2 regions of the Bradyrhizobium sp. AZCC 2176 genome follow, and region 2 is predicted to be linked to the other one. Evidence: riboswitches for the same ligand, from Rfam matches in the RefSeq annotation. Region 2 holds a riboswitch; the other holds the start of a gene.

Region 1 (7,568 bases), 510 kb from region 2:
CGCAGTTCCATGACGGTTGCCGTCGACATGATCCGCGAAGACCTGATCAGCGGCAGGCGGAAATCCGCGGTGCGCGGAACGTTCGAGATGGTCGCGGTGAACGAATTCGGCCGTCCGGTCCCGATCACGCAACCAGCCATGACCGGTTCAATCCAGAAGGAAGCTGCGTCTTGAAACAGCATACCGTTCGTACTTTCAAATCGGCCGATCATCTGCCGCGCGCGGAGCAACTGGCCTGGAAGATCGCCGAGGTCGCCGCCGACCCGGTCGGGGTCGAGAGCGACGTGGTGGGGATGCTGGGCAACCGCATCATCGATAACGCCGCCGTTGCCGCCGCCTCGATCGCGCGGCGTCCTGTTGTCAGCGCGCGAGCGCAAGCCGAGACGCATCCGTTCCAGCCGGGAGCCACCGTGTTCGGGTTGACGCGGTCGCAGCGGATTTCGCCGGAATGGGCCGCCTGGGCCAACGGCGTCGCCGTCCGCGAACTCGATTTCCACGACACGTTCCTGGCGGCGGACTATTCGCATCCCGGCGACAACATTCCGCCGGTGCTGGCTGTCGCCCAGCATTGCGGGTTGACGGGCGCGGACCTCGTGCGCGGGCTGACTGCGGCGTATGAAATTCAGGTCGATCTCGTGAAGGGCATCTGCCTGCACGAGCACAAGATCGATCACATCGCCCATCTCGGGCCGTCGGCTGCCGCCGGAATCGGCGCGTTGCTCGGTCTGCCGGCCGAGACGATCTATCAGGCCGTCCAGCAGGCGCTGCACGTCACCACCACCACGCGGCAGTCACGCAAGGGCGAGATCTCGAGCTGGAAGGCCTATGCGCCGGCCTTCGCCGACAAGATGGCAATTGAATCCGTCGATCGCGCGATGCGCGGCGAAGGCGCGCCGTCACCCGCCTATGAGGGCGAGGACGGCTTCATCGCCTGGCTGCTCGGTGGCCCGCGCGCGGAATACGCGGTGCCGCTGCCTGAGAAGGGCGAGCCGAAGCGCGCCATTCTCGACACTTACACCAAGGAGTACTCGGCGGAATACCAGAGCCAGGCGCTGATCGACCTGGCGCGCCGGCTGAGACCGAAAATCGGCGATCTCTCGACGATCGAAAGCATCGTCATCCACACCAGCCATCACACCCACTACGTCATCGGCACCGGTGCCAACGATCCGCAGAAGATGGACCCGAAGGCGAGCCGCGAAACGCTCGACCATTCGATCATGTATATTTTTGCGGTCGCGCTCGAAGACGGCGGCTGGCATCACGAGCGATCTTACGCGCCCGAGCGTGCCGGCCGCGAGACGACGGTTGCGCTGTGGCGCAAGATCTCCACGGTCGAAGACCCCGCATGGACCCGCCGCTACCACAGCCACGATCCGAAGGAAAAGGCGTTCGGCGGCCGTGTCGTCTTGAGACTGAAAGGCGGCTCCGTCATCAGCGATGAAATTGCGCTGGCAGATGCACATCCACTGGGCGCCCGCCCGTTCAAGCGGCCGGACTACATCCGGAAATTCCGCAACCTGGCGGAAGACGTGATTGCCCCTGCTGAGCAGGATCGCTTCATCGCAACGGTGGAGCGACTGGCGTCGCTGAAGGCGGGTGAGCTGACCGACCTGACCTTCACGGTTGATCCAAAATTCCTCGGCAGCACGTCAACGCACGGCATCTTCGATTGGCGCGACACCACCCCGGCCACAGTCCAGCGCGCCGCTAATCGATAAGGGAGATTGAGATGACGGACATCAAGCCTTCGCCCAAGAAATCGGTCGCGCTCTCCGGCGTGATCGCCGGCGATACTGCGCTGTGCACGGTCGGCCGCACCGGAAACGACCTGCATTATCGCGGCTACGATATTCTCGATGTCGCCGAAAGCTGCGAGTTCGAGGAAATCGCGTATCTCCTCGTTCACGGCAGCCTGCCCACTCTGTCGGAACTCAGAAACTACAAGGCCAAGCTGAAGGCGCTGCGCGCCTTGCCGCTCGCGGTGCTGCAGACGCTGGAATTGCTTCCCGCCGCTGCGCATCCGATGGACGTCCTGAGAAGCGGCGTTTCCGCACTCGGCTGCATCCTTCCCGAGGCCCATGATCACAACCAGCCCGGCGCCCGCGACATTGCCGACCGGCTGATGGCCTCGCTTGGATCGATGCTGCTCTATTGGCACCACTACGCCCATCATGGCCGCCGGATCGACGTCGAAACCGACGACGATTCGATCGGATCGCACTTCCTGCATCTGCTCCACGGCAGGAAGCCGCCGCCATCGCACGAGCGCGCGATGCATACTTCGCTGATCCTCTACGCGGAGCATGAGTATAACGCCTCGACGTTCACCGCGCGCTCGATCGCCGGCACCGGCTCGGATCTCTATTCCGCGATAACAGGCGCGATCGGCGCGCTGCGCGGGCCGAAGCATGGCGGCGCCAACGAGATCGCGTTCGAAGTGCAGAAGCGCTACGGAACTACGGAAGAGGCGGAGGCTGATATCCGCCGCAGGGTCGCGGCCAGGGAGGTCGTGATCGGTTTCGGCCACCCGGTCTACAGCATTGCCGACCCCCGCAACAAGGTGATCAAGGAAGTCGCGCGCCGCCTGAGCATTGAAAGCGAGAACACCCGCATGTTCGAAATCGCCGACCGGATCGAGGCCGTCATGGCCGACGCCAAGAAGATGTTCGCCAATCTCGACTGGTTCAGCGCGGTCTCCTACCACGCGATGGGGGTGCCGACCGCGATGTTCACGCCCCTGTTCGTGATTTCCCGAACATCCGGATGGGCGGCGCATGTGATGGAACAGCGCATCAACAACAAGATCATCCGCCCCGCCGCGAACTATATCGGCCCGGAGAATCTGAAGTTTGTGCCGCTGCATGAGCGTGGCAAAGCCGCCGTCGCCCCTCGCGCCGCATAAGGAGGCAACAATGGTGTATCTCCTGGGTTCCGACATAGCCGACACGCCGGCCGGGGCTCGCTTCCGCGACCTCCTGAACAAGCCGGACATTCTCCAGATGCCGGGTGCGCATAACGGAATGGCCGCGCTGCAGGCCCGTGACGCCGGCTTTTCCGCGCTCTATCTGTCGGGCGCGGCGATGACGGCTTCGATGGGCCTGCCGGATCTCGGCATTATCACGATCGAGGAAGTCGGCTTCTTCATCCGCCAGGTGGCGCGCGCCAGCGGCCTGCCGGTACTGGTCGATGGCGACACCGGCTATGGCGAAGCGCTCAATGTCATGAACATGGTGCGCACCTTCGAGGATGCCGGCGCTGCCGCCGTGCACATCGAGGACCAACTGCTTCCGAAGAAGTGCGGCCACCTCAACGACAAGAAGCTGGCGGATGCGCGCGACATGGCAACCAAGGTCGCCGCCGCCGCAAAAGCGCGGCGTCATCTTTATCTGATCGCAAGGACGGACGCTGCGGCCAGCGAAGGCATGGACGGCGCGGTGGCGCGTGCAAAGCTTTATCTGGAAGCGGGGGCGGACGCGATCTTCCCGGAAGCAATGATTTCGCGCGAGATGTTCCAGGAATTCGCCAGGCGCGTTCCCGGTGCTCCGCTGCTCGCGAACATGACGGAGTTCGGCAAGACGCCGTTCTTCACGGCATGCGAGTTCGAGGCGATGGGCTATCGCATGGTGATCTGGCCGGTGTCGTCGCTCCGCGTCGCCAACAAGGCCCAGCAGAACCTGTTTGCTACCCTCAAGCGCGACGGCAGCACCCGCAAAATGCTCGACCAGATGCAGACGCGCGCCGAGCTGTACGCAGCGATCGGGCTGCAGGATTACGAGGCGCTCGACGCCTCCATCGTCAGAACCATCGTTCCCACAGCCATGCCGCAGAGGTGAATTATGTAGTTATCGCGCTTCGATCGGAATGGCGTCCATCGAATGATGGCAGAGAGCGCCGCGGGGGAACGACCGATCTCATATTGACTGAGATCGCCGTTGACCTTAACTGAACTCGTCGTGGTTCTTCGGGCTGGATCGGCCCGAAGCTAAGAGGGAAGCCGGTGCGGCCGAAAAAGCCAAAGCCGGAGCTGCCCCCGCAACTGTAAGCGGCGAGTTGCTGTCCAACAAAGTCACTGAGACCTCACGGGTTTCGGGAAGGCCGGACAGCAGCATTGACCCGCGAGCCAGGAGACCTGCCTCGACAACATACACGTCCTCGGGCGGGGTGTCCCGGTGGTGCGGTTGCGATTCCGCGCGCGCTCCGCCGTACGCGGAATCCAGACGTGTCACTTCGGCCTTTGCCCCCAACTTTTGGGGTTAAGCCAATGTCTTCAACATCGTCATCTTCTACATCGTCTACTTCCACCATCTCTACTTCCTCGCTTCCCGTTGCTGCCCTCGGCACGCCGCGGATCGGCCCGCGCCGCGAGCTGAAATTCGCTTTGGAAAGCTTCTGGTCGGGCGCAACCGACGAGGAGGCGCTGGTCGAAACCGGCGCCGGGCTTCGCGCGGCCAACTGGGCGCGCCAGAAGAAACTCGGCGTCAGCGTGATCCCGTCGAACGATTTCTCGTTCTACGACCAGATGCTGGATACGTCAGTGATGGTCGGCGCGATTCCTGAAATCTATCGCTGGAACGGCGGCCCGGTCCCGCTCTCGACTTACTTTGCGATGGCCCGCGGCGCGCAAGGCAAGACGCACGAGGCGAGCTGCGGCCATACGGATCATGGGCACGATGCCGCCCACGGCGCGCCGGCGCAGGAAATGACAAAATGGTTCGACACCAACTATCACTACATGGTGCCCGAGCTGGCGAGGGATCAGCAGTTCACCCTCGCCTCGCGCAAGCCGATTGAGGAATATGAGGAAGCCAAGGCGTTGGGCTATCAGACCCGCCCCGTGCTGGTCGGCCCGGTCACGTTCCTCAAGCTCGCCAAGAGCAGGGACGCCGGCTTCAATCCGTTGTCGCTGCTCGACCGGTTGCTGCCGATCTATATCGAGGTGCTGCGCGAACTGGCCTACGGGGGCGCCGACTGGGTGCAGATCGACGAGCCATGTCTCGTACTCGACCTCGACATCGTCGGGCAGCAGGCGCTGCATTACGCCTATACAGAGATCACCAATGCGGTGCCGCAGCTCAAGATCATGCTCGCGACCTATTTCGGCGGGCTGGGCGCTAACCGCGATGTCGCGCTGGCGCTGCCCGTCGCCGGCCTGCATCTCGATCTGGTGCGTGCGCCAGATCAGATCGACGACCTCGCCGGTTTTCCAAAAGACCGCGTGCTGTCGCTCGGAATCATCGACGGCCGTAACATCTGGCGCGCGGACTTGAACCGGATTCTTGGCCGGCTCGAACCCGTGATCGCGAGACTCGGCAAAGACCGCGTGCAGATCGCGCCCTCCTGCTCGCTGCTGCATGTTCCGATCGACCTGGCGCTGGAAACGGGGCTCGATTCCGAAATCAAGAGCTGGCTGGCGTTCTCCGTACAGAAGCTCGAGGAATTGACCACGCTCGGGACGGCGCTTGCCAGCGGACGTGGCAGTGTCGAAGCCGCCCTGCGGGTTTCGGACGAGGCGGCCGCCGCCCGCAAGGCTTCGCCGCGAATTCACGATGCGAAGGTCGCGGCGCGCATCGCCGGCATCGATGACGCCATGCGTCGCCGCGCCAGCCCATTCGCCGAGCGCGCCGGCGTCCAACACGAGCGCTTCAACCTGCCGGCCTTCCCGACCACGACCATCGGCTCGTTCCCGCAGACGGCCGAAGTCAGGAAAGCCCGCGCCGCGCACGCCAGCGGCGCCCTGACGGACGAAGTCTACAAGGTCTATCTGCAGGACCAGACCGCCCGCGCGGTGCAGTGGCAGGAAACCATCGGTCTCGACGTGCTCGTGCATGGCGAGTTCGAGCGCAACGACATGGTGCAATACTTTGGCGAACAGCTCGCAGGCTTTGCCTTCACCGCAAACGGCTGGGTGCAATCCTACGGATCGCGCTACGTTCGCCCGCCGGTCTTGTTCGGCGACGTCTCCCGCCCGAAACCGATGACGGTCGAGTGGTGGCAGTACGCCCAGTCGCTGACAAAAAAGCCGATGAAGGCAATGCTGACCGGTCCCGTCACCATCCTGAACTGGTCCTTCGTGCGCGATGATTTGCCGCGCAGCGAAGCCTGCCGGCAGATCGCGCTCGCGATCCGCGACGAGGTCGCCGATCTCGAGGCGGCCGGCGCCGGCATGATCCAGATCGATGAGGCGGCGCTACGCGAGGGTTTGCCGCTGCGCAAATCCGAATGGAAAGCCTATCTGGACTGGGCCGTCGATGCCTTCCGCCTCTGTTCCTCCGGCGTGCGCGACGAGACGCAGATCCACACCCATATGTGCTATTCGGAGTTCAACGACATCATCGGCGCGATCGGCGCGATGGACGCCGACGTGATCTCGATCGAGACCTCGCGCTCGAAAATGGAGCTGCTCGACGCGTTCAGGAACTACAGCTATCCGAACGAAATCGGCCCCGGCGTCTACGACATCCACTCGCCGCGGGTGCCCGAAATCGAAGAGATGACCGCCCTGCTCAAGCTGGCGCGGATGCGGCTCAACGACAGCCAGATCTGGATCAATCCGGATTGCGGATTGAAGACAAGGAAATGGGAAGAGGTGCGGCCTGCGCTCGTCAACATGGTGGCGGCGGCTCGCGAATTGCGGGCTTCAGCCTAGCGCAAGACTGACCCCTTCTCTAGTCTTGCCGCAGATGATCGAAGGAGACTGCGATGCGCTTCTGGATTCAATGCACGAGGTTCGAGACGGGGCAACCCATCCACATCAATATCGCGCTCGTCGGCAGCATGTCACGCGACGGCGAGCGCACCGTTCTTGCCTTTGTCGGTGGCGACGGGGAGACGATCGAAGTGGTAGAGACGCCGGAGCATATCCTGGCCGTGCATCTCGGCGCTCCGGCGAAAGCATAACGCACCTCGTGGCGCAATGACGACAGCGATGACAAAAAAACGCGGCGTCGCCGCCGCGTTTCTCTAATCGGATGCTGCTAGCTTACGCTTGCGGCTGGGGCTCCAGACCCGGGTCCGGATCGGGACGCGGGCGCGGCTTGCCGGCAGGCGGCACGGCGGAAGCGCGCGGCGTGCTCGGCTCCAGCACCGACTCGCGGTTGGGCTTCTTGCCCTTCAAGAGGTCGATGATTTCGTCGCCGCTCAGCGTCTCGAATTCGAGCAGGCCCTTGGCGAGCATCTCGAGGTCCTCGCGCTTCTCGGTGAGGATCTTGGTCGCCTCGTTGTAGCCTTCCTCGACCAGCCGCTTGATCTCCTTGTCGATCTTCTGGACGGTCGCTTCCGACGCGTTCTGCGTACGCGACACCGACATGCCCAAAAACACCTCGTCCTGGTTTTCGCCATAGGACACGGTGCCGAGCTCTTCGGACAGGCCCCAGCGCGTCACCATCATGCGTGCCAGACGCGTCGCCTGCTCGATATCGGAAGCCGCACCCGAGGTGACCTTCTCGCGGCCGAAGATCAGTTCTTCCGCAACACGGCCGCCCATCATGATGGCGAGCCGCGAGGTCATCTGCTCGAGCGACATCGACAGCTTGTCGCGCTCGGGGAGCTGCATCACCATGCCCAGC
Region 2 (7,568 bases):
GTCCTGGGCCGCCTTTGTCGCCTTGTCGATACGCGCCTGGGCCCGATCGCGATCCTCTTTCGTCATGTCAGGTCAGCCTCTTTTCGCGGTCCTGGTCTTGGTCTTGCTTCTGGCCACAGGTTCCGGCGGGTTTTCGCGGTCGGCCGCTTCCTTCGCCAGACGGAGCGCGCGCAGCTTCTCTGTCCGCTTCCGGATCGCGATATCGGCGGCCGCGATCTCGGCCATCGCCTTGATGCCCTCGACTTCCTGGTCGCGCTTACGCTTTAGCCGAATTTCCTTCAGCTCGGCAGCGCTCTTCGGCTCATCGTCCATCTTATACCTCTGAAATCACGACTGATATCGTCGGGCGGTCTGTGGCCGGTTTACCACGGATCGGGGCGCAGAGGACGTTATTTTCGGTCGAAAAAGGCGCACTTTCTTGCGAAATCAGCCATCAGGATGAAAGGCCGCGTCATCCTCGTCCAGCTCGGGGCTGGCTTGATCGAAGCTGGCAAGCCAGGCGCCCAGCGCCGCTGACGCATGTCCTTCGGCCTTCATCTGCCGCAACGCAATGCGGACGCTGATCCGGCCATGGCGGTTGGCGCGGAACGGAAGCGGTTCAGCATGAAAAAGCATTCTCCCGGGCAATCGCCCGAAGGAGAATACCGTCTCGTCAGGTCAGGACAAGCCGGTGCGCCGTGGCGCCGAGCCGGCTATTGCGGTCAGAACGTCGCGCCGGCCTTCACCATGTAGGTCCGTCCGGGCAGCGGATAGGCCGAGAAGCGGCCGGGCGTGAACAGGCTCTCGACGGCGTAGTCGTAGTACTGCGCATTGAGAATATTGTTGACGGAGATTGACCAGAAGAAGCGCTCGTACGCGCCGCTCAGCTTGAAATCGACCGTTGCACTCGCTGGAATCAAGCGTTGAATATTGGCCTGGTCGTTGTCCATGAAGCGCTCGCTCCAGGCACGCACGGTGGCGTCGGCGACGAGATAGTTCTGCCAGATGTTCCAACTGACGCCGGCGCTGCCGGTGTAGCGGGACACCAGCGGAACGTCGTTGCCGGCAAACGGGCCTTCGCGGAACACCGCACGGGTATAGGCCATGCCGCCGCGCAACTGCACGGTATCGCTGACACGAAACGACGCGCTGGTTTCCGAGCCATAGCGGCGGGTCGGGTCGAGATTGACGTTGAAGCGCTGTACCGGGTTGAAATGAAGTTCGTTCTCAAGGTCCATGTTGTAGATGCTCGATTGAACTTCGAGCGGTCCAGACTTGATGCGAACGCCGCCCTCGATGTCATGAGAGGTCTGGGTCTTCAGCCTGAAGTCACCGGGAAGCGCGTTGAAGAAGGGATCGAAGGCGGGACCCGAGGAGAGCCTTTCATCGACGTTCGGCGTGCGGAACGCGCGCGCGGCGCGACCGAATACCGAAAAGACGTTGTTGAAGCGATGCTCGACGCCGATATGCAGTGCGTATTGGCCTTCCTCGCTGTCAAGCGGGAGGTTCTGGGCGCTGCACGTGAAGAAAATCGCGCAGTTCGGATCGTTCTGAAGGATGTCCCGGGCTTTCAGGGTGGTCCGTTGAAGGCGGCCGCCGTATGAAAAATCTGTCGTCGGTAACAGTCCGATGGTTTGCTGAAAGTACCCGGCGAGCGTTTGCTGCGACAAATCGTAGGTGTGAATGGGAATCATGCCTTTGGCGACCGGACGCTCTGAGTGATAGGTCGCGTCATAATAATCAACGCCGGTCAGGATGGTCGAAGGCATTCCGAAGATCACGTTCTTGATGCTCAAGCGCGGCGTGATCGACCACGTCTGCAGATGGCTGTCGACATAGTTGAACGGGATCGTTGGCAACAGGCCGAAGAATCCGGCCTGCTGCTTCTTGTCCCGCACGCCGCCATCGACGATGAGGTCAACGCCGTTCGTCAGGGTCTTGGTGAAGCCGGCAGTGGCGTTGGCGCCTTGCTGGTTGGCGTAGTCGAACGGGGTATTGGTGCCGCGGCGGTCGGTGACGAGCTGGTTCAGGCCGGTCGCCGGATCAACCGTGCGGCCGCCGGGAAGACCCAGCTTCTGATCGTCGCCCGAGAGCGTCAGGAACGCGGTGAGACCGGGCGTGGTGTAATTCAAATTGCCGACGCCGTTGCGCTGGTCGAGGGCGTTGTTGACCCGATAGCCGTCGGACTTGATGCCGTTGCCGTAGAACGACGTCGACCACGGTCCGTAATTGGTCGCGGCCGAAACAGAGGCCTGCCGCTGGTTGAACGATCCGACGCCGGCTTCGGCGCGGATCGCGACGGGCGGGCCGCCGACGCCGTTCTTCAGGACGATGTTGATGACGCCGCCGATGGCGTTGTCGCCGTACAGTACCGCGCCGCTGTTGCCGCGGGTGATTTCGATGCGCTCGATCGAATCGCGCGGAATGGTCGAGAAATCCACGCCTTGCATATCGACGTCATTGACCCTGCGTCCATTGATGAGGAGCAGGGTATTGGAGGAGGCGAACGCACCGAAGCCACGGAGGTCGACACTGGTCCTTGCGCCATTAACGCCGCCAAACAGGGTCGTTAGCTGCACGCCCGGTGTCTGAGCGATGATTTCCTGTACGGTGTAGGCCGGCGAACGCGCGATATCCTGCGCTGTTATGACCGCGGTCGATGCGCCGACGATGCCGTTGAATTGCCGGACAGCGCCTACGCCGGTCGAGAACGAGTCCGCCGCCGGGCCGGGCGCTGGAACAGCGTTGGGGTCGGGCCTCGAAGATGTGCGAGGCACGATGCGGCGCGAGGTCGAGGTCTGGTCGGTGGCGGGTTTGGCTCGGGTCCGGTTCGCGTCGCCGGGCGGATTGACCTCGATCGGCGGCAACTCATCCGACGATGTGGTTTGCTGTGCATGCGCTGCAGAGACGCCCAGCAAGAGAGCCGGTATGAGAAAAGTCGAAGCCAACAGAATGGCGCGACGCCGCTGTATGGTTGTGGCTAGCGTGGAAGACATAGTTAGAGCCTCGGTATGACGTCAGTGGCACGTCACAGCGAACCAAGTCTCACCATGTGCTTTGAGCAGCTTAGGTGAAGCTAATGCCTGTACTCCCCGACCGACATCTTCGCGTGTGACCACGGCTGACGGCAGGTCTCCTGGCTCGCGGGTCGTTACCCTTCGTCGCCTTCCCAGGACCGAGATTCCCAGTGGCCTATGACGAAGGATTCGCCGCTTACAGTTGCGGGGGCAGCCGCGGAATTGGGGAGATTCCCCGCACCGCATTCCCTTTTGATCCCCAAAGCGGGAACCGTCGGAACTATGGTAGAAGTTTGTCAAAGTCCGAGTCAATCCGCCTTGGGCGCCCACAGCATTCCTCACTGGACGAGTGCGCTATTTTTGCCGCATGAGCACGCTGCCTGCTCCTTGCCTGAACTCCTGTACCGGGGCGGGTAAAACTGCTTTAGGACGATCGATGAGTGTTGAGACCGTTGCCGTGACCAACGAGGATGCCGCGCGCCGGAGGATCGGCGTGACCACAATGCTTGCCGCCCTCGTTGTGCTGCTGGTGCTGATCTCGCTGGGTATTGGCCCGGTGCGGCTGTCGCCGCTTGCGGCGGCGGAAGCGCTGTTCGGCGGCGGCAGCGACGTGGCACAGGTGATTGTGCGGGAGATCCGCCTGCCGCGGACGCTGCTGGCGCTGGCGATCGGCGCCATTCTCGGGCTGTCGGGCGCGTCGCTGCAGGGCCTGCTGCGCAACCCACTGGCTTCGCCCTCGCTGTTCGGTGCGCCGCAATCCGCCGCGTTCGGCGCGGTGCTGGTGATCGCGCTGGGGCTGGCCGATGTGCGCTCCTATGCCCTGCCGGTGGCGGCGATCATCGCGGCGTTCGCTTCAGTATTCGTGCTGCTGACCATCGCTGGCCGCAATGCCGGGCTGCTGATCCTCATCCTGTCGGGCTTGGCGATTTCGAGTTTTGCCGGGGCTGCCACCGCGCTGGTGATGAACCTCTCTAGCAACCCCTTTGTGGTCCTGGAGATCGCGTTCTGGCTGCTCGGCTCGCTGGAGGACCGCAGCTTTCAGCACGTGATGCTGGCGCTGCCGTTCATCATCGCCGGCGCGATCATGCTGTTCAGCCAGCGCCATGCGTTTCGCGCGCTGAGTCTCGGCGAAGAAACCGCGCAAAGCCTCGGCGTCGATGTCGGACGTTTGCGGCTGTTCGTGATTTCGGGCGTGGCGCTCGGTGTCGGTGGCGCGGTCGCCGTCACCGGCACCATCGGGTTCATAGGCCTGGTCGCGCCGCATCTGATGCGGCCGCTGATCGGGCATGATCCGGGTCGGCTATTGGTGCCAAGCGCGCTCGCCGGCTCGGCGCTGCTGCTGGCGGCCGACATCGCGGTGCGCATCATTCCCTCGACCTCCGACATCAAGGTCGGCGTGCTGACCTCGATCATCGGCGTGCCGTTCTTCCTCTACCTGATCATGCGCGAACGCCGCGCGCTCGGCGGAGGTGTCGCATGAGCGATGCGGCGCTGCTGACCGCAACGGGACTCTGCGTGCGGCTCGCCGGTCGCGTCGTGCTGAAAGACGTTTCGCTGACGCTCTCGCCGGGACATCTGGTGGCGCTGGTCGGGCCGAACGGCGCCGGCAAGACCACGCTGTTGCGGGCGCTGGCGGGATTGATCCCGTCCGAGGGCGAGATCGAAATCGGCAGCCAGGCGCTGGCTTCGCTGCCGCTGCGCGAGCGCGCAAAACGCTTCGGCTATTTGCCGCAAGGCCATGTCGTGCACTGGCCGCTACCGGCCCGCGATATCGTGGCGCTCGGCCGCTACCCGCACGGCGCCACCGATCCGGCGCGGCTGTCGCCTCGGGATGCGGAGGCGGTTTTGCGCGCGATGCAGGCGGTCGATGTGATGGCGTTCAGCGATCGCCGCGTCACGGAATTGTCCGGCGGCGAGCGCAGCCGCGTCGCGCTGGCCCGCGCGCTGGCGGTGGAGGCGCCGGTCATCCTGGCCGACGAGCCGACCGCCTCGCTCGACCCTCGGCACCAGATCGACGTCATGAAGAATTTGCGCGCGACCGCCGACAAGGGCGTGCTCGTCATTGTCGTGACGCATGATCTGGGACTCGCAGCGCGGTTCGCCGACCATGTGCTGGTGCTGCGCGAAGGCCGGCTGGTGTCGCAGGGCGCGCCGGCCGTGGCGCTGTCCGAGCAGGTGATGGCCGATGTGTTCCGGATCTCGGCCTATCGCGCGGAATTCCAGCGCGAGGCCGTCATCGTCCCCTGGGCGGATATCTGATGCGACGACGGCTGGCATTTCTGGTCGCGATGATGACGCTCGCATTGCCGGGCGGCGCTGCGCTTGCAACCAATCTGCCGCGCCTGGTATCGATGAATGTCTGCACCGACCAATTGCTGCTGACGCTGGCCGATCCCGAACAGATTCTGGGATTGAGTCGGTTTTCGCGGGACGGGTGGCAATCGCAGGCGGCCGACATCAGCCGGTATCCGGTTTTGTCCGGAGGTGCCGAGGACGTTCTGCTGATCAGACCCGACATTGTCGTCGCAAGTGCGTTCGACAAGCGATCGACGCGGGAGCTGTTGAAGGCCAAGGGACTTCATCTTGCCGAGCTTGCCGTGCCGCGAACCCTCGACGAAGCGCGGCAGCAGATCCGCGAGGCCGGCGATATCACCGGACATCCCGATCGCGCAGCCGCGGAAATCGCGCGGCTTGATGCGGCGCTGGCGCGCGCCCGCCGCGCGGTCTCGGAACAGCACTATCGCGTGCTGCCATTGTCGCGGCGTGGTTGGGTGGCGGGCAGCGACAGTTTTGTCGGTTCGCTGCTCGGCGAAATTGGCTTGCGCAGCGCGGCCGGCGATCTCGGTTTTGCGTTCGGTGGATTCGCCTCGCTGGAGGCGATTGTCAACTTGCGGCCGGACTTCATCGTGGTTTCGCAGGCCGGCGACACTGCGAAGGACGACGGCCAGGCATTTCTGTTGCACCCGGCGTTGGAGCGCTTCTATCCGCCGGAAAAGCGCATCGTGATTCCGGAACGGCTGACCGAGTGCGGCGGCGTCATGCTGGCGGATGCGCTGGATGCGCTGGCGGCGGAAGTGAAGCGGGTGGGGAAGTAAATTCGTAGTTTCGTAGGGTGGCAAAGCGAAGCGTGCCCACCATCCAGAGCGAATGTGTTGATAGATGGTGGGCACGGCGCAAGCGCGCCTTTGCCCACCCTACGGACTTCTCACCCCATCACCACCGGTCCGCCGACCTTCTTCCACGCATCGATACCGCCTTCGATGTGCGCGGTGTTGGCTAGCCCTGCGCGCTTCGCGGCGGTCACCGCCATCGCGGAACGTTCGCCGAAGGCGCAGAAGAACACCACGCGGCGGCCGGTGGCGGCGGCGACTTCGCGCAGCATGCCGCCCGGCTTGAGGCTCTCGGCGATACCGGGGTAGGGCGCATGCAGCGCGCCCGAGATCGTGCCGTGCTTGGCGCGCTCGCTGGTTTCGCGCAGATCGACCAGCAGGATGTCGGGCCGGCCGAGGCTGTTGATGGCGTCGCGCGCGGAGAGCGCGAGCCCCTGTTTGGCAAGCTCTTCCTGGTGCAGGCCGACATGCATGTTGGCGGGCACCGCGACGTCCATCATCTTCGGGTTCGGCAGCTTCAGATTGGCCATCAGCTCGATATATTCATCGACCGAGCGCACCTGCAGCCGCGGATTGTAACGCCGCTCCTCGCCGATGGTGGAAACCGTGTCGCCCTTGTAGTCGTGGGCGGGGAATACCATGGTTTCATCCGGCAGTTTCAGCAGCCGGTTGAAGATCGATTCGTACTGCGCGCGCGAAGAGCCGTTCTGGAAATCGGTGCGGCCGGTGCCGCGGATCAGCAGCGTATCGCCTGTGAAGACGCGGTCGCCCATCAGATAAGAGTAGGAGTCATCGGTGTGGCCAGGCGTGTACATGACGTCGAGGCTCAGGCCCTCGACCATCACCTTGTCGCCATCGGAGACCCGCATCGACACCACGTCGGCCTTGCTCTGCTCGCCCATGATGGTGATGCACTGGGTGCGGTCGCGCAGTTCACCGAGGCCGGTGACGTGGTCGGCGTGCAGATGGGTGTCGACCGCCTTCACCAGCCGCAGATCGAGTTCGCGCAGGAGCTGGCAGTAGCGGTCGGCTTTCTCCAGCACGGGGTCGAGGATCAACGCCTCGCCGCCGGCGCGACTGGCCAGCAGATAGCTATAGGTGCCTGAAACGCTGTCGAAGAGTTGACGAAAGATCATGGCTGATTTCCCTAGACTAGCTCCCGTCACCCTGAAGAGACCGCAACGCGACCGTCTCGAAGGGCGACAGCCCGGCCGTCTATCCTTCGGGGCTCGCTACGCGAGCGCCTTCGGAATAAGCGCAATTGCGCTTATTCCTGAGATGACGGATCGGAAATGACCCTGGGGCCGGACGTTGCTCCGGCCCTGCTCCTGCAATTCCCATCGATTGTACCACGCCTGACGGTACGATGGTGGCATCAGGCAGAATTGAAATCCCGCGTCCTCACGGTCGCACCAGCGTATACCCGTTCTCGGTCAGAAACAGAATCTGCGCCACGCCGACC

What was found. Region 2 has a riboswitch for cobalamin ahead of V1288_RS08750 (TonB-dependent receptor). Riboswitches for the same ligand answer to the same signal wherever they lie in the genome.
Region 1: it holds a riboswitch for cobalamin, as region 2 does, so the genes downstream of both, metE (5-methyltetrahydropteroyltriglutamate--homocysteine S-methyltransferase) here and V1288_RS08750 (TonB-dependent receptor) in region 2, are expected to answer to the same signal.

The regions. Positions count from the first base shown of each region.
Region 1 covers NZ_JAZHRX010000001.1:1,389,847-1,397,414, forward strand. The annotation lists gene V1288_RS06240 (acyl-CoA thioesterase) at 1-174, shown strand, start outside; gene V1288_RS06245 (MmgE/PrpD family protein) at 171-1,721, shown strand; gene prpC (bifunctional 2-methylcitrate synthase/citrate synthase) at 1,733-2,905, shown strand; gene prpB (methylisocitrate lyase) at 2,916-3,836, shown strand; cobalamin riboswitch at 3,941-4,154, shown strand; gene metE (5-methyltetrahydropteroyltriglutamate--homocysteine S-methyltransferase) at 4,265-6,649, shown strand; gene V1288_RS06265 (hypothetical protein) at 6,703-6,900, shown strand; gene ftsH (ATP-dependent zinc metalloprotease FtsH) at 6,983-7,568, opposite strand, start outside.
Region 2 covers NZ_JAZHRX010000001.1:1,903,074-1,910,641, reverse strand. The annotation lists gene V1288_RS08765 (hypothetical protein) at 1-66, opposite strand, end outside; gene V1288_RS08760 (transcriptional regulator) at 73-312, opposite strand; gene V1288_RS08755 (hypothetical protein) at 427-615, opposite strand; gene V1288_RS08750 (TonB-dependent receptor) at 702-2,975, opposite strand; cobalamin riboswitch at 3,089-3,287, opposite strand; gene V1288_RS08745 (FecCD family ABC transporter permease) at 3,433-4,476, shown strand; gene V1288_RS08740 (ABC transporter ATP-binding protein) at 4,473-5,255, shown strand; gene V1288_RS08735 (ABC transporter substrate-binding protein) at 5,255-6,091, shown strand; gene V1288_RS08730 (MBL fold metallo-hydrolase) at 6,202-7,242, opposite strand; gene V1288_RS08725 (DsrE family protein) at 7,508-7,568, opposite strand, start outside.